3 regions of the Nocardioides sp. Bht2 genome follow, and region 3 is predicted to be linked to each of the others. Evidence: riboswitches for the same ligand, from Rfam matches in the RefSeq annotation. Region 3 holds a riboswitch; each other region holds the start of a gene.
What was found. Region 3 has a riboswitch for cobalamin ahead of cobN (cobaltochelatase subunit CobN). Riboswitches for the same ligand answer to the same signal wherever they lie in the genome.

Region 1: it holds a riboswitch for cobalamin, as region 3 does, so the genes downstream of both, ACLM5J_RS20630 (VWA domain-containing protein) here and cobN (cobaltochelatase subunit CobN) in region 3, are expected to answer to the same signal.
Region 2: it holds a riboswitch for cobalamin, as region 3 does, so the genes downstream of both, ACLM5J_RS19360 (nitrite reductase) here and cobN (cobaltochelatase subunit CobN) in region 3, are expected to answer to the same signal.

Annotation. Positions count from the first base shown of each region.
Region 1 covers NZ_JBLBWI010000030.1:7,430-14,962, reverse strand. The annotation lists gene ACLM5J_RS20645 (MMPL family transporter) at 1-778, shown strand, start outside; gene ACLM5J_RS20640 (GNAT family N-acetyltransferase) at 735-1,295, shown strand; gene cbiE (precorrin-6y C5,15-methyltransferase (decarboxylating) subunit CbiE) at 1,335-2,600, opposite strand; cobalamin riboswitch at 2,630-2,796, shown strand; gene ACLM5J_RS20630 (VWA domain-containing protein) at 2,821-4,923, shown strand; gene cobA (uroporphyrinogen-III C-methyltransferase) at 4,923-5,705, shown strand; gene cobO (cob(I)yrinic acid a,c-diamide adenosyltransferase) at 5,707-6,321, shown strand; gene ACLM5J_RS20615 (cobyrinate a,c-diamide synthase) at 6,315-7,533, shown strand, end outside.
Region 2 covers NZ_JBLBWI010000022.1:44,577-52,109, forward strand. The annotation lists gene ACLM5J_RS19345 (hypothetical protein) at 1-209, shown strand, start outside; gene ACLM5J_RS19350 (PaaI family thioesterase) at 299-904, shown strand; gene ACLM5J_RS19355 (SDR family NAD(P)-dependent oxidoreductase) at 977-1,894, shown strand; cobalamin riboswitch at 1,949-2,139, shown strand; gene ACLM5J_RS19360 (nitrite reductase) at 2,192-3,040, shown strand; gene ACLM5J_RS19365 (precorrin-8X methylmutase) at 3,037-3,702, shown strand; gene ACLM5J_RS19370 (precorrin-2 C(20)-methyltransferase) at 3,699-5,240, shown strand; gene ACLM5J_RS19375 (cobalt-precorrin-4/precorrin-4 C(11)-methyltransferase) at 5,237-6,013, shown strand; gene bluB (5,6-dimethylbenzimidazole synthase) at 6,013-6,633, shown strand; gene ACLM5J_RS19385 (hypothetical protein) at 6,624-6,824, opposite strand; gene ACLM5J_RS19390 (DICT sensory domain-containing protein) at 6,937-7,533, shown strand, end outside.
Region 3 covers NZ_JBLBWI010000028.1:1,627-9,159, reverse strand. The annotation lists gene ACLM5J_RS20395 (carotenoid oxygenase family protein) at 1-1,286, opposite strand, end outside; cobalamin riboswitch at 1,383-1,510, shown strand; gene cobN (cobaltochelatase subunit CobN) at 1,549-5,187, shown strand; gene cobF (precorrin-6A synthase (deacetylating)) at 5,187-5,933, shown strand; gene ACLM5J_RS20380 (cobyric acid synthase) at 5,930-7,429, shown strand; gene ACLM5J_RS20375 (cobalt-precorrin-6A reductase) at 7,426-7,533, shown strand, end outside.

The sequences.
Region 1 (7,533 bases), on a different contig from region 3:
GCCGCCCGGCGAGCCGGTGATCAAGGGTGACCTGGCGTTGGTCGAGGCGGTGATCGACACCGATATCGCGGCACCGGCCTCCTTCGACGCGGTCCGCGCGGTACGGGATGCGACGCACGCCGTTGCGGGCGCAGACGCCTTGGTGGGTGGCGGATCGGCCTTCTATCTCGACACGCAGGAGGCGGCTTCGCGCGACAACAAGGTGATCATCCCAGCCATCCTGGTGATGGTCCTGGTGATCTTGATGGTGCTGTTGAGAGCGGTGCTCTCCCCGGTCATCCTGGTGGCGACGGTGGTGCTCTCGTTCGGTGCCGCGATGGGGATCTCGGTGCTGCTCTTCGAGTACGTCTTCGGTTTCGCCGGATCGGATCCCGCGTTCCCGCTCTTCGCCTTCGTCTTCTTGGTGGCGCTCGGGATCGACTACAACATCTTCCTGATGACCCGGGTCCGTGAGGAGACCCGCACGCGCGGTACTCGGGCGGGATCGCTGGTGGCGTTGACGTCGACCGGCGGAGTGATCACCTCGGCGGGTCTGGTGCTGGCGGCGACGTTCCTCGTCCTGGCCACGATCCCGGTGGTCTTCCTCGCCGAATTGGGGGTCGCCGTCGCGCTCGGCGTCATGCTGGACACGATGATTGTGCGTTCCGTGTTGGTCACCGCGATCAACCTGGACCTGGGGCCGCGGATCTGGTGGCCGGGCCGGCTCGACCGCGAACCGCCGCTAGATTGGACCCATGAGCAGCAGCGAGCCGACGCCGACCGTCGAGATCCGGTCTGAGCAGCCCGTCGACGTCGCCGCCATCGCCGCGGTGACCGGAGCGGCCTTCGCCGGTGCCGAGCACTCAGCGCCGCCGGTTCGACCCGGCGGGCCGCCCGGAGAGGTCGACCTCGTCGAATGGTTGCGCGCCGACGAGGGGTGGATCCCTGAACTGTCGTTGGTGGCCGTGCTGCACGACCAGGTGGTCGGCCACGTGCTCTGCACCCGGGGCCTGGTCGACGACGCACCTGCGCTCGGCCTGGGCCCGGTCAGCGTCCGCCCGGACCTGCAGGGACGCGGCATCGGTGACGCACTGATCCGCGAGGTGCTGGCGCGGGCGGCCGAGCGGGGCGAGTCGCTGGTGGCGCTGGTCGGTGAGCCGGCCTACTACGGTCGGTTCGGGTTCGTCCCGGCACGCACCCTGGGCGTTGAGGCCCCCGATCCCAGTTACGGAGAGTTCTTCCAGGCGCTGCGGCTCGGCCCCGGCCCGCACCCGCAGGGCACCTTCAGGTACGCCGCGCCGTTCGACCGGCTCTAAGCGGTTCGGCTCAGCTCCGAGCGTCCATGCGGGGATTGCTCAGCGGCGCCAGGCCCACTGCGTGACGGTGCGGCCCGGCGTCCAGCCGGTGAAGGTGCCGACCGGAGCGGTGGTCTCGACGGCGATCCGGGTGAGTTCGCCGCCGAAGCTGCGGTAGGCGTTCGCCAGCAGCAGTTCGGTCTCCAGGGTGACGCCGTGGACGACGAGGCGGCCGCCTGGCGCCAACGCTTCGCGGCAGGCGTCGAGGACGCCGGGGCGGGTGGCGCCACCCCCGATGAAGATGGCGTCGGGTGTCGCTAGGCCCGCTAAAGCGTCCGGCGCCCGACCCTCGACCACCCGTAGGGCGGGAACCCCGAGACGGTGCGCGTTCCTGGCGACCCGGGCCGCTCGCTCAGCGTTGCCCTCGACCGCCGTGGTCCGGCAGGTGGGGTGGGAGCGCATCCACTCGATGCCGACCGACCCGGCGCCAGCGCCGACATCCCACAGGTGCTGCCCCGGCGACGGCGCCAGCCGGGCGAGTGCCGATGCCCGGAGATCACGCTTGGTCAGTTGGCCGTCGTTCTCGAAGGCGTCATCGGGGAGACCCGCGACCCAGGCTGACAGGTAGGGCGCTCCGGCTGCCGTCTCGATCGCCAGCACGTGAAGGGCGGGAACCTCCTTCACCGGCACTCGGGTCCACGCTTCGGCGGACCGGGTGAGGCGTGCGTGGTCGCGGGTACCGAGGTCGCTGAGCAGCGTGACCTCGGCGTCGCCGTGGCCGGACGACGACAGGACGGTACCGATCTCGCTGGGGCTCGCCGGGCCGGAGGTCAGCACCAGTAGCCGTCGGCGTGGCGCCAGCTCCCGGCGTACGGCATCGACGTCCCGCCCGACCAGGGTGACGATCTCGGACTCTTCAGCCGACCATCCTATCGCGGCGCGGGCCAGCGAGATCGACGAGACGGCCGGGACGATCCGGACCGCTTCGGGGCCAAGCAACCGGATCAGCGTGGTCCCGATCCCGGAGACGAGCGGGTCGCCCGAAGCCAGCGCGACGATCTGTTTTCCGGCGTGGTCTCCGAGCAGTGCGGGGAGGTTCTCGGCGAGGGGAGTAGGCCACGAAACCCGTTGCTGTGTTGGGGAAAGGCCCTTGATGCTCTCGATCGCGGCGAGGTGCCGACGGCCGCCGAGCACCACTTCCGCGCCCGCGATCAGGGCCACCTCCCCACGGCCGAGAGCGGGTTCCGCACCGACACCCAACACGGTGATGACGGCGCCTTGCGGCTCGACAGATCGACCAGAACTCGGGGGCGTGGCGGTACTCATGGCCACGGAGAGTATCGTGACGGCTCAACAACGTGAGGTGCCCCTGCGCTCCCATCATCGGAACCGGTGATGACGAGTAACGGGGAGAATCTGGGAAGCCGGTGAGATTCCGGCACAGGCCCGCTGCGGTAAATCGGGCCCTCCGAACGGAGGGACCCGCCAAGTCCGAAGACCGGCCTCACGCCATTCAGTTACTGACTGAACGAGCGGGAGCCTCACCATGTCACTGCAGTACCCATTTTCTGCCGTCCTCGGCTGCGACGTCGCCGACGACCGCCCGCTGGAGCCGATGGGCCTGGCGCTGATCCTCAACGCGATCAGTCCTGAGATCGGCGGCGTGCTGATCCGTGGCGAGAAGGGCACCGCCAAGTCGACCACCGTGCGTGGCCTGGCTGCGGTGCTGCCCGAGCTCGAGGTGTACGCCGGCGACCGGTTCTCGATCGATCCGGCCGACCCCGCCGCGAGCAGCCCGGACGTGGTCGCCCCGGGGCCGGTCGAACGACGTCCCGTCCGGCTGGTGGAGCTGCCGGTCGGGGCCACCGAGGATCGAGTGCTCGGCTCCCTGCACCTGGAGAAGGCGCTCACCGCAGGCGCCGTCGAGTTCGAACCGGGGATGTTGGCGCGGGCCCATCGCGGCGTGCTCTACGTCGACGAGGTCAACCTGCTCCACGACCACCTGGTCGACCTGCTGCTGGACGCGGCCGCCACCGGCTCGGTGACCATCGAGCGCGACGGCGTCTCCTTGCAGCACGCCGCGCGGTTCCTGCTGATCGGCACGATGAACCCGGAAGAGGGCGAGCTGCGACCCCAGCTTCTGGACCGGTTCGGCCTCACCGTCGAGGTGGCCGCGCCCCGCGACCCGGCACTGCGGGTCGAGGTGGTCCGGCGCCGGTTGGCCTTCGACGCAGACCCCGCAGGTTTCTGCAGGGGCTGGGCGTCGGCCCAGCTCGGTCTGACGGCTCGGATCGACCAGGCCCGGGTCCTGGTGGGCCGGGTCGTGCTCGGCGACGGCGCGTTGCTGAAGATCGCCGAGGTCTGTGCCGCCTTCGAGGTCGACGGGCTCCGTGCCGACATCGTCACCGCGCGCACCGCCGTCGCCCACGCAGCGTGGTCCGGACGTACCGAGGTCACCCGCGCCGACATCCGGGCGGCTGCTCTGCTGGCATTGCCGCACCGCCGGCGCCGCAACCCGTTCGACGCTCCCGGCATCGACGAGGAGCTGCTCGACCAGATCCTCGGCGACGACGAGCCGGACGGGCCTGGGGATGGACCTGAGCCGGACGGTACCGATGGTCCGGAGAGCATCGACGGCACCGAGAGCACCGACGCACCGGCGAACGGTGATCGCCCCGAGAACGCCGACGCTCCCGAGCAGGGCGACAGTCAGGCTGAAGCTCCGGAGACCGACCAGGGCCAGGCCCCCGAGCGCGAAGGTCCCGAGACCGAAGCGGCCGAGCAGGCAGGCGAGAACCAGGCCCCCACGCCCGGTGCCCCCCAGCCGCCCACCGAGCGGGCCCACGCGCCCTACCGTCCGAAGCTGCTGACCCTCGACGGTGTCGGCGAGGGGAACCCGGGGCGCCGCAGCCGGGCGCGCGGCACCAACGGTCGACGGGTCGGTGTGGAGCCAGGGGTCGGCGCCGGGCGCAGCCTGCATCTGGTGGAGACGATCCGCGCCGCCGCCGAACGGACGGCGTTGACCGGGACCAGCCGCAGTGATCGCCGACTCGCGTTGACACCGGCCGACCTCCGCAGCGCCAGCCGGGAAGGCCGTGAGTCGAACCTCCTGCTCTTCTGCGTCGACGCCTCGGGGTCGATGGCGGCTCGGCGCCGGATGGCCCAGGTGAAGACCGCGGTCCTCTCGCTGCTGAGCGACGCCTATCGACGCCGCGACAAGGTCGCGATGGTCAGCTTCCGTGGGCAGAGCGCCCGCTTGGTGCTGCCGCCGACCGGTTCGGTCGAGGTGGCCGCGCGGCTTCTCGACGATCTCCCCGCCGGCGGCCGGACCCCCGTCGCAGAAGGGCTTCTGGAGGCAGCGGCGGTGCTCCGCCGCGAGCGGCTCCGGGATCCGCGGCAACGGCCTCTGCTCCTGCTGATCACCGACGGACGCGCCACCGCCGGGAACGACGCGGTCGCCCGTTCGCAGCAGGCCGCAGCCCACCTGGCCGCCCTCGGCGTTCCGGCGGTTGTCATCGACTCCGAGGACGGACCGATGCGGCTCGGACTAGCGCGTCGACTGGCCGCGCACCTCGGCGCCGAACACCTACCGATGGCGGAGGTCAGCGCGACCGCCCTGACCGCAATCGCAGAAGAGAGAGTCGCCTGATGAGCACCCTGGACCCGCTCGAGGCCGGAACCGTCGCCCTGGTCGGTGGCGGCCCCGGTGACCCCGGGCTGATCACCGTCGCCGGGCGTGCCGCCGTCGAACAGGCCGACGTTCTGCTGGTCGACCACCTCGCCCCGCAGGGTGCGCTGGCGTGGGCCCGACCCGACGCCGACCTGATCGACGTCTCCAAACTGCCCCGTGGAGCCTTCACCTCCCAGGAGCGGATCAACGAACTGTTGATCAGTCATGCTCGAGCCGGACGCCGGGTGGTCAGGCTGAAAGGTGGGGACGGGTTCGTCTTCGGACGCGGCGGGGAAGAGCTACAGGCCTGCGCTGCCGCAGGGGTTGCGGTGCGGGTGATCCCCGGTGTCACCTCGTCGGTCGCGGTGCCCGCTCTGGCCGGCGTCCCGGTCACCCATCGTGGGCTGGTGCAGGGGTTCAGCGTGATCTCCGGGCATGTGCCACCTGACGATCCGACCTGCTCACTCAACTACCGCGCGCTGGCTACGTCGGGCACCACGCTGGTGGTCCTGATGGGCGTCGCCAACCTCGCCGCGATCAGCCGGGAGCTGATCGCTCAGGGCGTCGCCCCCGCAACTCCGGCAGCGGTGATCGCCCGCGGCGGCCATCCGGACCAAGAGGTCCGTACCGCGTCGATCGCCGAGATCGCCGACGCCGCTGTCGGGATCAATCCGCCGGCGATCACCGTGATCGGCGAGGTCGCACGTTGGGCCGCCGCGACGTCGTCTCTCACCCCGTCATTCGCCATGCAGGAGGCCTGAGATGCCACAGGGCAAGCCGGAGAACGTTCCCAACGACGGGCTCACCACCCGCCAACGCCGCAACCGTCCGCTGTTGATGGTGCACACCGGTGACGGCAAGGGGAAATCGACTGCCGCCTTCGGGCTGGCGATCCGCGGCTGGAACCAGGGCTGGCGGGTCGGTGTCTTCCAGTTCGTGAAGTCCGCGAAGTGGCGGATCGGTGAGCAGACCGTACTGGAACGTCTCGGTGCGTTGCATGAGGAGACCCGCGAGGGTGGGCCTGTCGAGTGGCACAAGATGGGCGCTGGCTGGTCCTGGACCCGGAAGCAGGGCGAAGCCGAGGACCACGCTCGGGCGGCCGCCGAAGGGTGGGCGGAGATCAAGCGCCGCTTGGCCGAGGAGACCCACGATCTCTATGTGCTCGACGAGTTCACCTACCCGATCGCCTGGGGTTGGGTGGATCTCGACGACGTGGTCGCCACCCTGCGTGACCGCCCGGGCCGGCAACACGTGGTGATCACCGGACGCCGGGCTGCCCCCGAACTCTGCGAGGTCGCGGACCTCGTCACCGAGATGACCAAGATCAAGCACCCGATGGACGCCGGTCAGAAGGGTCAGCGGGGCATCGAATGGTGATCCTGCCCCGCCTGGTCGTCGCGGCGCCGTCGACCGGGCAGGGCAAGACCACGGTGGCGACCGGGTTGATGGCCGCGCTCACGGCGCGTGGGTTGACGGTCTCCGGACACAAGGTCGGTCCGGACTACATCGATCCCGGCTACCACGCGATGGCGACGGGTCGCCCGGGACGGAACCTGGATCCGCACCTGGTCGGTGAGGCGTTGATCGAGCCGTTGCTGTTGCACGGTGCTCGCGATGCCGACATCGCTGTGCTGGAAGGGGTGATGGGCCTGTTCGACGGTCGGCTCGGCACCGACGGGTTCGCCTCCACCGCTCATCTGGCGACCCTGACCCGGACGCCCGTGGTGCTCGTGATCGACGTGGCCCGGATGTCGCGATCCGCCGCGGCGATCGTCACCGGGATGGTCCAGTTCGACCCCGCCGTCGAGGTCGCCGGAGTGATCCTCAACCGGGCGCGCCCGGGGCGGAACACCACCGAGATCGCCCGTGCCATGCCGGTCCCGGTGCTCGGCGTCGTTCCGCACGACGAAGCCATCGAGTCGCCGTCGCGTCATCTCGGCCTGGTCCCGGCTGCCGAGCGGGTCGGCACCCAGAGCGTGATCGATCGACTGGCGGAGCACCTGGCTCGCCACGTCGACCTGGACGCCGTGCGTCAGGTGGCCCGGAGCGCGGCACCGGTCGACGCCGCTCCTTGGGATCCGGCGGACGAGGTCACGCCGGTCGCCGGAGCACCGGTGGTCGCGGTGGCCGGTGGGCGTGCCTTCACCTTCCGCTACGCGGAGACCGAGGAGCTGTTGAAGGCCGCCGGCTGCCGGGTGGTCAGCTTCGACCCCGCCCACGACGACGAGCTGCCCGCGGGGACGCAGGCGCTCTATCTGGGTGGGGGATTCCCCGAGGTGCACGCCGCGCAGCTCGGTGCGAACACCCGGCTCCTCGGCCAGATCCGGGCCGCGGTCGAGCAGGGGTTGCCCACGGTGGCCGAGTGTGCCGGACTGCTCTACCTGTTGCGCGATCTGGAGGGCACCCCGATGGCGGGGGTCCTTCCGGCAGGCGCCGCAATGGGTGGCCGGCTGACTTTGCGCTACCCCGAGGTGATCGCAGCCGGCGACAACCTGTTGACGCGGGCCGGCGAGAAGCTGACCGGGCATGAGTTCCACCGCACCGCGCTCGACGCACCCCTGCGGGGCTGGCAGCCCGCCTGGGAGGTCG
Region 2 (7,533 bases), on a different contig from region 3:
GCCTCCCCGAGGACGAGTCCTTGATGTACGAGTTCAAGAGCGCCGCGGGCCACGTCACCGTGGTCTGCACCGCTACCGACCCGGTCTACGTCGCCCAGGTCCCGAACGAGCGAGCGGCATTGATCGGCGTCGCTATCGGCGTTCCGCTGGCCAGCGTCGGCATCCTGTTCCTTGGCATGGCTCTGACCGGGCGGAGGCGAACCGCGTAACGCTGCAGTTCGGTTCCATCTGACGGGAGGGCGGCCGGTCGGCGACTGGCCCACCTCCTAGCCTCCGCTGGACGGAGGAGGACTGAACGATGGCCGATCTTGCCACCAACGCACGTCTGATCGAGGCGGTACGCCAGTTGATGACGGCGGCGGCGACCAGCGAGGTGCCGCCCGATGAGCTGCAGCAGATCACCGCCAGCATCGGCGACCTGACCGGACGCCTGGCCAAGGAGACCCGTCCGACGCCGTTCCGCTCGCACCTGGATCTCGCTGCGATCGATCGGGTCCGGGCCGGCGAAGCCTGGCCGTTGTGGACCCACAACCCGCTGGCGATCCCGCTCGACATCAAGGTCAGTGACGGCGTCGCCACCAGCGACCTGTTGGTCGCGCCGCTCTACGAAGGGCCGCCCGGTCTGATGCATGGCGGGATGAGCGCAGCGGTCCTGGACTCGTTGCTCGCGGTGCTGGCGCAGGTCCAGCGACGTCGCGTGGTGACGGTGCGGCTGGAGATGTCCTACCTGGCCCCGATTCCCTTGGGCTCCACCGTTCACCTGGTCGGCGAGATCACTGCGAGCCAGGGGCGTAAAACCACCGCTGTCGGCGAGATCCGGCTCCCGGCCGGTGACGACGGTCAGGTGATCGTCGCGGTCCGTGCGGAGGCACTGCTGCTGGAGATCCCCGGCGCCCCGGACTGAGCGACTCGCCGCGTCACGCAGACGGCACAGGGCGACTGGCCGCTGTGCTCACCCAACGAAGAGGAGTTACTAGTGGTGCACCTTGCACTCGTCACCGGCGCCAGCCGCGGAATCGGCCGGGCGATGGCTCGTCGTCTGGCCTCGGAGGGGATCGCTGTCGCGGCTGTCTCGCGAACGCTGCGCCCCGGTGACGGCGCGCTCTCGGGCTCCTTGGAGGAGACGGTCGAACTGATCCGCGCGGACGGTGGTACGGCGGGTGCGTTCGCCGTCGACCTGGGCGACCCGGACCTCGACCGGGTCGCGTTGATCGCCCGGATCGAGGCCGAGATGGGGCTCACCGTGGACATCCTGGTCAACAATGCGGCGGCCGCACGCCAACACGGCAAGGGATTCGAGGAAGCGACGCGAAGGATCTTCACCGAGACGGTGGAGACGAACATCTGGAACACCTGGGACCTGATGAAGGCCGTCGTGCCGGGGATGCGCAGGGTCGGTCACGGCTGGATCGTCAATCTCTCCAGCCGGATGGCCTCACCGCGGGTCGGCCCACCGTTCGCGCCGCACCCCTTGCGCGGTGGGGTGCTCTACGGCGCGACCAAGGCAGCTATCGATCGGCTCAGCACGGGGGCTGCGCTGGAACTGCACCCCGACAACATCGCGGTCAACACCTTGGCGCCCAACCGAGGCGTCGCCACGGAGAACGCCAACAACTTCGTGCCCGGCTGGCCGGCCGAGCCGGAGGAGACGATGGCGGAGGCGAACCTGTTGCTCTGCACCGGCGACCCGCAGGTGCTCACCGGCCGGGTGGCCTACAGCCTCCCGCTGATCAAGGAGTTCAACCGCCCGGTCCGCACCCTGGACGGGCGTGAGCTCGTGACCGGGTGGCAGCCGGACGAGATCGATGAGCGTTCGCTGCTGCCGGAGTACCTGGTCTATGCCGAGTCTCCGGAGTTCCCGCGCGACCTGTTGGCGAAGACCGGACAGCTGTGAGTCGGCCTCGTCGTGGGCACCGGGGGAGGCCCGCGACGAGCCGGCAGGGCGAGGGGGTAGCCTGCTGAGGCCAGTCGTACTCCGTCAGGAGTCAGGGAATCCGGTGAGAATCCGGAACTGACGCGCAGCGGTAAGGGGACGGGCGGGACACGTCAGCAATGACAGCCACTGGGCCATCGGTCTGGGAAGGCGTTCCGTTCCGGTTGAACCGAGTCCGAAGACCTGCTGGCCCTGGCGACAGCCGTCGTCGGGTCACAGCGGACTCCGCGTAAGGGTCCCCGACTCAGATGGTGTGCAGTGACTTCGGCGAAGCGTTCCCGGCCCGACCAGTGTCCCGGTGTCCTCCGGCCCTGGCCGGCCGACGACGGCCTGCTGGTCCGGCTGCGCCTCCCCGGCGGGCGGGTGGCCTACGCCGCGTTGCTCCGCCTCATGGAGATAGCCGAGGAGTTCGGGGACGGGGCAGTCCATGTCACCACCCGGACCAACCTGCAACTGCGGGCGCTGCCCGCCGCAGCGTGCGGGCGCCTGCTACCGGATGAGGTCGAAGCGGCGCTCGCGGACACGGGGCTGCTGCCGAGCCGGGCCCATGACGTCGGTCGCAACATCCTGGCGTCGCCGCAGACCGGACTCGCGGGCGGTCGGGCCGACCTGCGTCCGGTCGTCGCCGAGTTGGACCGCCTGCTGCTGGCAGACGCCGAACTCGGCACTCTCAGTGGGCGTTTCCTCCACGTGCTCGATGACGGGCGCGGCGACGTTCTCGACCGCAGCTGCGACCTGGGCCTGGTGGCGCTGGACGCAGAGCGTGGCCAGTTGCGCATCGGCGAGCACTGGGGCGAGGTGGTCCGGCTGCCCGAAGCTCCGGCCCGGTTGGTCCAGTTGGCCCGGGAGTTCCTCGCCGTCCGCGGCGGTGGCCCCCAAGCGCCCTGGCACATCCGTGAACTGCCGGCGCTGTTGGCGCCGCCGCAGCCCGCCGACCCTGAGCTGCCGCAGGCGTTGGCACCGCTCCAGTACGGCCCGGTCCCTGGCGGAGTGCATGTTCCCGTGCCGCCGATGGGCCTGCGCCGCGACCACCTCCGCTTCCTCAACGCATCCGAACTGGTCGTCACGCCGTGGCGTGGCGTCCTCGTCCCCTGGGAGAGCCGATGACCAGCCCTCGCCGACCTGATCGGCACTATCCGTACATCGACCGTGGCCCGGCGATCTACCTGGACTCGTTCGCCACCATCCGGCGGGAGAGCGACCTTTCGGGTGTGCCCGCGAGCGCGGAGAAGCTTGCGGTGCGGATGATCCACGGCAGCGGGCAGACCGATCTGGTCGACGACCTGGTGGTCGACGACCGTCTGGTGCCGGCGGCGCGGGCGGCGTTGCAGGCCGGCGCGCCGATCCTCTGCGACGCGACGATGGTGGCCCGGGGGGTCACGCCCAGCCGGTTGCCGGCCGACAACGAGGTGCTCTGTTTCCTCAACGAGGCAAGGGTTCTTGGCCTCGCCACCGAGTGGGGGACTACCCGTACGGCAGCCGCCGTTTCGCTGTGGGAGCCGCATCTGGAGGGTGCGGTGGTCGCGATCGGGAACGCACCGACGGCCCTCTTCCACCTCTTGGAGATGCTGATCGACGGTGCCCCGAGGCCCGCGGCGATCGTAGGTTGCCCGGTCGGCTTCATCGGTGCCGCCGAGTCCAAGCAGGCGCTGGTGGACTTCGCTGTGGAGCAGGGGATCGACATCCCGTTCGTCACTGTCCGCGGACGTCGCGGCGGATCGGCGATGACCTCGTCGGCACTCAACGCGATCGCGCAGGAGGAAGAGTGACGACCGGACGGTTCGCGGGCGTCGGAGTGGGGCCGGGTGACCCGGAACTCCTGACCCGTAAGGGCGCACGTCTCATCGAGAACGCCGATGTGGTCGCGTACCACGCTGCTGCCGGCAAACCCTCGAACGCGCGCAGGATCGCCGGCGAGCTCTTCGCTGCGGGCGTGGTCGAGGAGGAGTTGACCTACCCGGTGACCACCGGGACCACCGATCACCCGGGTGGTTACGAGGGCGCACTCGCCGATTTCTACACCGAGTCGGCGGCCCGGCTTGCCGCCCACCTCGACGCCGGGCGCAACGTCGTGCTGCTGTCCGAGGGAGATCCGCTCTTCTACGGCTCCTACATGTACATGCACGACCGGTTGTCGGCCAGCTACCCCACCGAGATCGTGCCCGGGGTTCCCGCGTTCCTGGCCGCGACCGCCGCCGTCGCGCAACCCCTGGTCCGGCAGACCGACGTGCTGACGGTGCTGCCCGGGACCCTGCCGCGCGCAGAGCTCGCACGTCGACTGGCGGACACCGATGCGGCCGTGATCATGAAGCTGGGAAGGACCTTCCCGGCCGTGCGTGCGGCCCTTGCCGAGGCTGGGCGCTTGGACCATGCCTTCTATGTCGAGCGCGCCTCGATGCCCGAGGAGCAGTGGCGCCCCGTGGCCGAGGTGGATGCGGAGACCGTGCCGTACTTCTCGCTGATCGTGGTCACCGGGGACAGTCTCAACGGTTCCCGTAGCCGGGTCGCGGCGGCGGTCCGTGACGGCGGTGTCGAACAGAGCGGTGTCGAGCAGTCCGGTGAGGGCGGCGGCACGCCGGTGACGGAGCTGCTGGTCGTCGGGCTCGGTCCAGGGCCCGACCACTGGCTGACGCCGGAGGTCGCTGCCGCGCTCGGCGAGGTGGAGCACGTGGTGGGCTACGCCCCCTACGTCAATCGGGTGCCGCAACGCGAAGGGTTGACCCGGCACGCGAGCGGCAACACCGTCGAGGTGGATCGGGCGCGGGACGCGCTGGAGCTGGCACTTGCCGGTGAACGGGTCGCTGTGGTCTCGGGCGGGGACGCCGGGGTCTTCGGGATGGCGGCCGCCGTCTTCGAGGCTGCTGAGGACCCGCGCTTCGCGGAGGTACCGATCCGGGTGCTCCCGGGGGTGAGCGCGGTGCAGGCGGTGGCTGCACGCGCGGGTGCGCCGATCGGTGCCGACTTTGCCGTGGTCTCGCTCTCGGATCGGTTGAAGCCGTGGCCGGTCGTGGAGAAGCGACTGCGGGCGATCGCCGAGGCGGACCTGGTGCTGGCGATCTACAACCCGGCGTCGCGGAGCCGCACCGAGCAGATCGCGGTGGCGCGCACGGTGCTGCTCGAGCACCGTGCGCCCGAGACCGTCGTCGTGGTCGGTCGTTCGGTGGGCCGCGCTGGGGAGTCGATCGAGGTGACGACGCTGGCCGAGTTGGACCCGAGCAGCATCGACATGTCGTGCCTGGTGCTGGTCGGCGCTGCCTCGACCCGGGTCTCGACGGCCGGGGTCTGGACCCCGAGGTTCGTGCAGTGACGGTTCATTTCGTGGGCGCCGGGCCGGGTGCAGCGGACCTGCTGACGGTGCGGGCCACGCGGTTGCTGGCCGAGGCGGAGCTGGTGCTCTACCCCGGCACGTACCTGGACCCCGAGGTGTTGGCGCACTGTGGTCCCGATGCGCGACTGGTCGACACCCAGGGGCTCGATCTCGATCAGATCACCGCGGAGTTGGTGACGGCGGACCGAGCCGGACATGCCGTCGTCCGGCTGACCTCCGGGGACCCGTCGCTCTATTCGGCGCTACATGAGCAGACCCAACGGTTGGCTGTGGCCGGCGTCGCTTGGTCGGTGACGCCGGGTGTGCCTGCCTATGCGGCCGCCGCGGCGACCGTCGGCAGCGAGTTGACCGTCCCGCTGGTGGCGCAGTCCGTGGTGCTGACCCGTACCCAGGCCCGGTCGACGGCGATGGGGAGCGGTGAGTCGCTGACGACGTTCGCGGCGACCGGGGCGACCCTGGTGCTGCATCTGGCGATCACCCGGATCGCCTCGCTGATGGCGGAGATCGCGCCGGAGGTGGGCGAGGACTGTCCGGTGGTCGTGGTCTACCGGGCCAGTCAGCCGGCCGAGCAGGTGCTGCGGGGCACGGTGGCCACCATCGCGGAGCTGGTCTCCCGCGCCGATCTGCGGCAGGCCGCGGTGATCCTGGTCGGGCGGGCGTTGGCCGGCGGCGTGGGGGAGTCGTACCTCTACAGCGCCGACCGTGACCGGGAGGCGAAGCGCGTCGCCGAGAAGCAGGGCGGCGCGTGGTGATGGAGCTCTACGAGGCGATCGGACGGCGTCGCGACACCCGGGCGGAGTTCACCGGCGAGGCCCTCGACCCGGAGGTGTTGCAGCGCATCCTGGGTGCGGCGAACCTGGCGCCGAGCGTCGGTATGTCGCAGCCCTGGGTCTTCGTGACGGTGCGGGAGCAGCCAACATTGGATGCGTTCCGGGACCACGTGCTGGCGGAGCGTGACATCTTCGCCGCAGATCTGGTCGGCGAGCGAGTCGAGACCTTCGCGAAGGTGAAGATCGAAGGCATTCGCGAGTCCGGGCTGGGGATCGTCGTCGGCTATGACCCGACGACTGCGGGCGAGCAGGTGCTCGGCCGTCATGCGATCGCCGACGCTGGGCTCTACTCGGTCTGCTTGGCGATCCAGAATCTGTGGCTCGCGGCGACCGCCGAGGGCGTCGGCGTCGGGTGGGTCAGCTTCTATCGCGAGGAGTTCCTCGCGGAGTTGGTCGGCTTCCCCGCGCATATCCGCCCGGTCGCCTGGCTCTGCGTCGGGCCGGTCGCCGAATTACCGGAGGTGCCCGACCTGGAACGGTTCGGCTGGCGTGGGCGGAGTCCGTTGGAGGCCGCCCTCCACGCCGAGCGCTATCAGAGGTGACGGGGCTTTGCAGACCGGTTCAAAGCCCGCGGCCTCGGCGCGGTCAGCGGCGCCAGGTGCCGCGGCGCCGGACCAGTAGCGGGGTGCGTCTCGATCTCCTCGGCACGCAGCGCGTCCATGCTCCAGATGACGATGGAGCCGATGACGGCAGCGGTGAGCGAGACGCTGAGGAAAATAACGACTTCGATCATGACGGGCCTCCTTGCCCTCGAAATTCCGTTACAAACCTGTATAGTTTTGTGTAGCGAAATTAGCAAGGGGTCTGGCGAGGGTTCTTGCGGTTTACCTGATTCGAGGGGTCCGATGGATGAGTTCAGTGTCGGAGAGCTGGCGGAGCGCACCGGGCTGACCCCTGGTGTGCTGCGGACCTGGGAGAACCGCCACGGATTCCCGGAGGGGCGCCGCAAGGGGTCGGGGCATCGGCGGTTCACCGAGCGTGATGTCGAGGACGTTCGCCAGGTGTTGGAGGCCCGGGCCGCGGGCGTTCCGCTGCGGCTGGCGATCGACACGGTGCGTTCCCAGCGCGGCCAGCTCGACTCGCCTTCGCTCTTCGCGCAGTTGACCGCCTCGTTCCCCTACCTGCAGCCACGACGTCTCTCGCGCAAGGTCCTGGTCGCCCTCTCGCACGCTATCGAGGACGAGTCTCTGGGGCGCGGTGGGGCTGCGTTGGCGCTCGGGGCGTTCCAGACCGGTGACCGGTTCGGGGAGTCGGCGCAACGCTGGCATGAGTTGGCCCGCACCGCCCTGTGGGCGGCCGTCGTCGGTGAGTTCGAGGCTGAGAGCGACGCGGCTTCAGCGGGTCCGGGTGCGGGCGGCCCCCCCGGCGCTCCCGTTCTGGTGCAGCTTCCGCCCGGCGCCCCGATGCGCCGGGAGTGGTCGGTGGTCTGTCTCTCGCCGGAG
Region 3 (7,533 bases):
AGCAGCCAGCCGTCGTCCTCCGCGGCATCGTCGCTGCGCGGCACGAAGACCGGTTCACTGACCGTGTGTCCCGGTGGCAGCGCATGCGCCCGAACCCGGTCGAGCTCATGGTCGATACCGACGATCGCGTCGGCCTCCTCGCCCGGTCGGACCCGTCCGGCCAGGTAGCTGAACCGGTGCGCCCTGGTCGCCCGCCGCTGGTCGAGTTGCGGGAACTCGCCGAAGACGTCAGCCAACTCCTCGATGATCACCCGGTCCGCCGGGGTGATCCGGAGCCGGGTCAACACGCCGCCGAACTGCCAATCGTCAGGCCGGTCGGGGTCATCCGGGCGATAGGCGCGCAGCGACTGGTTGAACGACTCCCAGTCGCGGTCCCACCGGACCAGATCGACGACGACGTCCGTCCCATCGTCGTAGGCGTTGCTGATGTGGAAGTGCAGGAAGGCCGGGACGGTGATCCGGCGGACCTTGCCGCCGTCCCGGGGCTGGATCAGGATCGTCGTGCCGCGCCCCGCGTCGAACCGGAGCGCCCGGTCGAAGCTGGTGAGGCCGAGCAGCACGCCCGGCAGTGCCCGCTTCGCCAGTCCGAGCGGATCGACGACGAAGACCAGGTTCTGCTGGGTGAGCGCGAAGTCGTGGCAGAAGACCGGCTCGGGCAGGGAGATCGCGCCGAGCCGATGCATCCGGCCGCGGGTATCGACCCGATACGACCGGAGCGCCGGCCGCGGCACCACCTCGGCACCGAAGTTGTAGAGGTCCCCGGTGAGGGGGTCCACCTTCGGGTGCGCCGAGAAAGCACCGAGCCAGCGCAGTTGGCCGTCGAAGTCGTAGACGCCGCGGGTGGCCAACGTGTCAGGGTCCAGGGCATGTGGCTTGCCGCCCTCCCAGAGAGCGAGGAGTTCCCCGGCGTGAAGCGCGACACTGGTGTTGGCCACGTTCGCCGGCATCCGTAGGGCGTTGGCCAGCGGCCCTCCCGGCCGGAGCGTGCCCAAGCCACGCATCGGCGCTCCAACCGAGCTCTGCCCGGCGCGGTAGTGACTGGTCCGGACGTACCGGTTCCGGAACCGGACCCGCCCGCCGTCGAAGGCGAACATAGCCAGCATGCCGTCGCCGTCGAACATGTGCCCGAGTGGACTTCCGCCGATCTCCAGACGCCCCGGACCGTTGCGGTAGAGGGTGCCCGCCAGATCATCGGGCAGTCGGCCCTCGACCTCGTCGAGCCAGTAGTCGTGCTCGGTTTCGAGAGCTTCGAAGATCCGACCGGGGGTCGGTACAGCGACGGGCATCAAGTCCTCCTCAAGACCAGCCCTCCCACGGCCCAGCCTCGCCCAGCGACTGGTCGGCTGGCAACCCTCTCCGGCCACACCTGGACGGGCTGTCGTAGGCTCGATCCCGTTCATGGTGCAGGAACCCGGTGCGACTCCGGGGCGGTTCCGCCACTGTGACCCGCACCGGTCCTCCCCGACCGGCGCCGGGCAGCCAGACACTGGCCGTGGACAGAATCCGACCGTGACACGGGGCGAGAACCCCGGAGGAGGAACCCGGCACATGGCCGCGTCCACACGCATTGCCCTGCTCTCGACGTCCGACACCGACCTGCTCTCGGCCCGGACCAGCGGCGCCGACTACGCACTGGCGAATCCGTCCCGCTCCACAGACAGCGACCTGGGCGCGATCACCGCGGACGCCGAGCTGGTGGTGATCCGGTTCCTCGGCTCGCCCGAGCACCTGTGGCCGGGCGTGGCCGAGCTGCGGGCCGCCGGCACACCCCTGGTCGTGCTCGGTGGCGAGCAGCAGCCGTCCGCGGAGCTGATGGAGCTCTCCACGGTGCCGATCGGCACCGCGGCCGAGGCGCACCGTTACCTCGCCGAGGGCGGCCCGGAGAATCTGGCACAGCTACACGCCTTCCTTGCTGACACCGTGTTGCTCACCGGCGTCGGCTTCGAGCCGCCGGCCGCACTGCCGGCTTGGGGATTCGCCGAGCGGCCCGCTGCCGATGCCACGCTCCCCCGGATCGGCATCCTCTACTACCGGGCGCATCAGGCGAGCGGTAACACCGCCTTCGCACACGCCCTGGCCGACGCCGTCGACGCCACCGGCCGAGCGGTCGGCGTGCCGATCTTCGCGGGCTCGCTGCGCGCCGCGACCGACGACCTCTACCAGGCACTCGGCACCCTCGACGCGCTGATCGTCACCGTGTTGGCGGCCGGCGGTTCGGTGCCGGCCACCGCCAGCGCGGGCGGCGACGACGAGGCCTGGGACGTCGAGCGGATGGCAGCACTCGACATCCCCGTGCTGCAAGGGCTCTGCCTCACCAACAGCCGCGCGGAGTGGGTGGCGTCGGACGACGGCATCAGCCCGCTCGACTACGCCAACCAGATCGCGATCCCCGAGTTCGACGGCCGGATCACCACTGCACCGTTCTCCTTCAAGGAGATCGACGAGGACGGGCTTCCGCACTATGTGGCCGACCCCGAGCGCGCGGCGCGGGTGGCCGGGATCGCGGTCAACCACGCCCGATTGCGCCATCTCCCGAACGCGGAGAAGCGACTCGCCCTGGTCCTCTCCGCCTACCCCACCAAGCACGCCCGGATCGGCAACGCCGTCGGCTTGGACACTCCCGTCTCCGCGATCCGGATGCTGCGCCGACTGCGCGACGAGGGCTACCACCTCGGCAGCGACAACACCATCACCTCGCTGCTCGACCACGAGCAGACTCCGGAGGCGGAGACCGCGGCCGGCGACGCCCTGATCCATGCGCTGATCGCGGCCGGCGGACAGGATGAGGAGTGGCTGACCTCGGCGCAACTGACCGACGCTCACGTCAGGATCAGCGCCGAGCAGTACCGGTCCTGGACCGCGCACCTGCCCACCGAACTGCGTGAGGCGATGACCGAGGCCTGGGGCGAGGCCCCTGGCTCGCTGTTCGTCAACGAGGACGGCGAACTGGTGCTCGCCACCCTTACCGCCGGCAACATCGTGATCCTGATCCAGCCGCCGCGGGGTTTCGGTGAGAATCCGGTGGCGATCTACCACGATCCCGACCTGCCGGTGAGCCACCACTATCTGGCTGCCTACCGGTGGCTTGAGGCCGCGCCGTCGACCGGAGGCTTCGGCGCCGACGCCGTGGTCCACCTCGGCAAGCACGGCTCGATGGAGTGGCTGCCCGGCAAGAACGCCGCGCTCTCGGACTCCTGTGGCCCCGACGCCACGCTGGGCAACCTCCCGCTGATCTACCCGTTCCTGGTCAACGACCCCGGCGAGGGCGCCCAGGCCAAGCGCCGCGCCCACGCCACCATCGTCGACCACCTGGTGCCGCCGATGGCCCGCGCCGAGTCCTACGGCGACATCGCGCGGTTGGAAGCACTGTTGGAGGAGTACGACAAGATCTCCACGATGGACCCGGCCAAGCTGCCGGCGATCCGCGGTGAGATCTGGCAGCTGATGCACGCCGCCCAACTGCACCGCGACCTCGGTCTCGAGGAGCGCCCGGACGACGAGGAGTTCGACGACTTCCTGCTCCACGTCGACGGGTGGCTCTGCGAGATCAAGGACGCGCAGATCCGCGACGGTCTGCACATCCTGGGTGGCGCCCCGACCGGCGAGGCCCGGGTCAACCTGGTGCTCTCCATCCTCCGGGCCGGCCAGGTCTGGGGCGGTGTCGGCAACGCCGTACCGGGGCTACGCGGCGCGCTGGGGCTGAGCCCCGATGCACCCACCGTCGAGGTCGACGCGATCGAGGCGCAGGCACGCGCGCTGATCGAGGCGATGGAGAAGGCCGACTGGGACCCCGGTACCGCCGGCACCCTGCACGGCGACGCCGAGGTGGTCCGGGTGCTGGAGTTCGCGGCCGACCAGGTGGTCCCGCGACTGGCCCGCACCACCGACGAGCTCGACGCGGTACTGCACGCGCTTTCCGGCGGCTTCGTGCCGGCGGGGCCCTCAGGATCGCCGTTGCGTGGCCTGGTCAATGTGTTGCCGACCGGCCGCAACTTCTACACCGTCGACCCGCGTGCGGTGCCGTCCCGATTGGCTTGGCAGACCGGCCAGGCGATGGCCGACTCGCTGCTGCAGCGTTACCTCGACGAGACCGGCGAGTACCCGACCTCGGTCGGCCTCTCCGTCTGGGGCACCAGCGCGATGCGCACCAGCGGCGACGACGCCGCCGAAGTCCTTGCCCTGCTGGGCGTTCGCCCCGAGTGGGACGAGCAGTCGCGCCGGGTCAGCAACCTGGTCGTGGTGCCGCTCGAGGAGCTCGGCCGCCCCCGGATCGACGTCACGGTGCGGGTGTCCGGCTTCTTCCGCGATGCCTTCCCACACGTCGTCGCGATGCTGGACGACGCCGTGCGCCTGGTTGCCGAGCTCGACGAGCCGACCGAGCAGAACTTCGTGCGGGCACACACCCAGGCCGACCTTGCCGCGCACGGCGACGAGCGCCGTGCCCGGACCCGGATCTTCGGCTCCAAGCCGGGCTCGTACGGCGCCGGGATCCTGCAGGTCATCGAGTCCGGAACCTGGCGCGACGACAAGGACCTGGCCGAGGTCTACACCGCTTGGGGCGGCTTCGCCTACGGCCGCGACCTGGACGGTGCCCCGGCCGCCGACGACATGCGGACCAACTACCGCCGGATCAAGGTGGCGGCGAAGAACATCGACTCCGCCGAGCACGACATCGCCGACTCCGACGACTACTTCCAGTACCACGGCGGCATGGTCGCGACGGTGCGCGCGCTGACCGGAGCCGACCCGAAGGCGTACGTCGGTGACTCGACCTCGCCGGACGCGATCCGCACCCGCACCTTGCAGGAGGAGACCAACCGGGTCTTCCGGGCCCGGGTGGTCAACCCGCGCTGGATCGCGGCCATGCAGCGTCACGGCTACAAGGGCGCGTTCGAGCTGGCGGCCACCGTCGACTATCTGTTCGGCTTCGACGCCACCGCGGGCGTGGTCCACGACTGGATGTACGAGTCATTGGCCACCTCCTACGTCTTGGACGAGAAGAACCAGGAGTTCCTGCGGGCCTCGAACCCGTGGGCGTTGCGGGGCATCGTCGAGCGGCTCCACGAAGCCGCAGAACGAGGACTCTGGGCAGAACCCGCGCCGGAGACCCTGACCGCGCTGCAGGCGGTCTACCTTGAGGTCGAAGGCGATCTGGAAGCCGATGCATCCGAGGGGAACTCCCAGTAGTGAAGACGTTGCGCGTAGTCGGTTTCGGGATGGGGCCGCACCACCTCACCTGGGAAGCCGCTGAGGCGTTGACCGAAGCCGACTATGTGCTCGCGGTCCGGAAGTCCGACGACGACGCTCTGCTCGAGGTGCGGCGCAGGATCTGCGGAGAGTTCGGCCTCGAACTGATCGAGATCACCGACCCGGAACGCGATCGCAACGACCCGAGCGACTACCCGGGCGCGGTCCGTGACTGGCACCGGGCGCGGGTGGCGGCGTTCGCCGAAGAGATCGAGATCCAGGACGGGATCGGGATCTTCCTGGTCTGGGGCGACCCCTCCCTGTACGACTCGACGCTGCGGATCATCGAGGGGTTGGCGGCGTCCATCGACCTGACCTGGGAGGTGATCCCCGGGATCAGTGCACCCCAGATCTTGGCTGCCCGGCACCGGATCGTGCTGCACGAGGTGGGTCAACCGGTGCAGATCACCACCGCCCGACGACTCGGCTCAGCCCTGGCTGCCGGCGCACAGAACCTGGTGGTGATGCTCGGATCCGCTCAGGCGTTGGAGCACCTGGCCACGCCGGAGCTCGCCGAATGGCAGATCTGGTGGGGCGCCAACCTCGGTGCGGTCGGCGAACGGCTGGTCGCCGGAACCGTGGCCGCTGCTCTTCCCGAGATCCGCGAAGCGCATGCCAAGGCCAAACAGGAGGCCGGCTGGGTGATGGACGCCTACCTCCTCCGTGCCCCGGTGGCGACCCGATGAGCGGACTGCTGATCGCCGGGACCACCTCGGACGCAGGCAAGTCGGTGCTGACCACCGGGCTCTGTCGAGCGTTCGCCCGGCGTGGGCTCTCGGTAGCCCCCTACAAGGCGCAGAACATGTCCAACAACTCGATGGTCTGCGCGGAGGGTGATCGGTCCGTCGAGATCGGCTCTGCCCGATTCGCCGAGATCGGCAGGGCCCAATGGGTACAGGCGTTGGCCGCCAAGGTCCGTCCGGAACCGGCGATGAACCCGGTGCTGTTGAAGCCCGGCTCGGATCGGCGTAGCCATGTCGTGGTGATGGGTCAGCCTGCGGGTGAGGTCTCGGCCACCGATTTCGCCACCGGCCGGCGTCACCTGGCGACAGCCGCCCATGCCGCCTTCGACGACCTGGCCGGGCGCTTCGACATCGTGTTGGCGGAGGGTGCCGGTTCGCCTGCCGAGATCAACCTCCGTTCCAGCGACTACGTGAACATGGGTTTAGCGCGGCACGCCGACCTACCGGTGGTCGTCGTCGGCGACATCGACCGAGGCGGCCTCTTCGCGGCGATGTACGGAACCCTTGCCCTGCTGGAACCTGAGGACCAGGCCCTGATCGCCGGCTTCGTCGTCAACAAGTTCCGTGGCGACCTCGGTCTTCTCGAACCCGGGTTGCGGTCACTGGAAGGTCTCACCGGACGCCCGGTGCACGGCGTACTGCCGTGGAACCCCCAGCTCTGGTTGGACTCTGAGGACGCGTTGGACCTGGAAGGCCGTCGCAGCGGCAGCGAGGCCAAGGCCCGCGTCGCCGTCGTCAGACTGCCGCGGATCAGCAACTTCACCGATGTCGACGCCCTCGGGCTCGAACCCGACCTCGACGTCACCTTCGCCTCCGACCCGCGCGATCTGGCCGACGCCGATCTGGTCGTCCTTCCCGGGACCCGGGCCACGATCAGCGACCTGGCTTGGCTCCGTGCTCGGGGTCTCGACCAGGCGATCGTCCGCCATGTCCGCGCTGGCCGTCCCCTGCTCGGTATCTGTGGTGGTTTCCAGATGCTCGGCTCGCAGATCGTCGACCGCGACGGCGTCGAGGGGGACGCCGGAGCCGCGGTGGCGGGGCTGGGGCTCCTGCCGATCACCACCGAGTTCGCTGCTGAGAAGGTGCTCCGCCTTCCCGCCGGCGTCGCACTCGGCGCCGAGACCGCGGGCTACGAGATCCACCACGGCCGGATCACCCGTTCCGAGGGTGCCGAGGAGTTCCTGGGCGGCGCGCGGGACGGCGACGTCTTCGGCACGATGTGGCACGGAAGTCTGGAGAGCGACGCGTTCCGCCGGGCGTTCCTCCATGTCACGTTGGGGATCGCCCCGTCAACGGTGAGTTTCCCCGCTGCGCGCGAACGGCGGATGGAGCTGTTGGCGGGCCTCGTTGAAGAGCATCTCGATGTCGACGCGCTGCTGGCACTTGCCCAGCGCGGTGCACCGTCCGGTCTCCCGATCCTCCACGGTCGTGAGCGATGAGGGTCCTGCTGCTCGGCGGAACTGCGGAGGCCCGTGAGTTGGCGGTGCTCCTCATCGATGGCGGGATCGACGTCACGTCCTCTTTGGCGGGGCGGGTCGCCCGG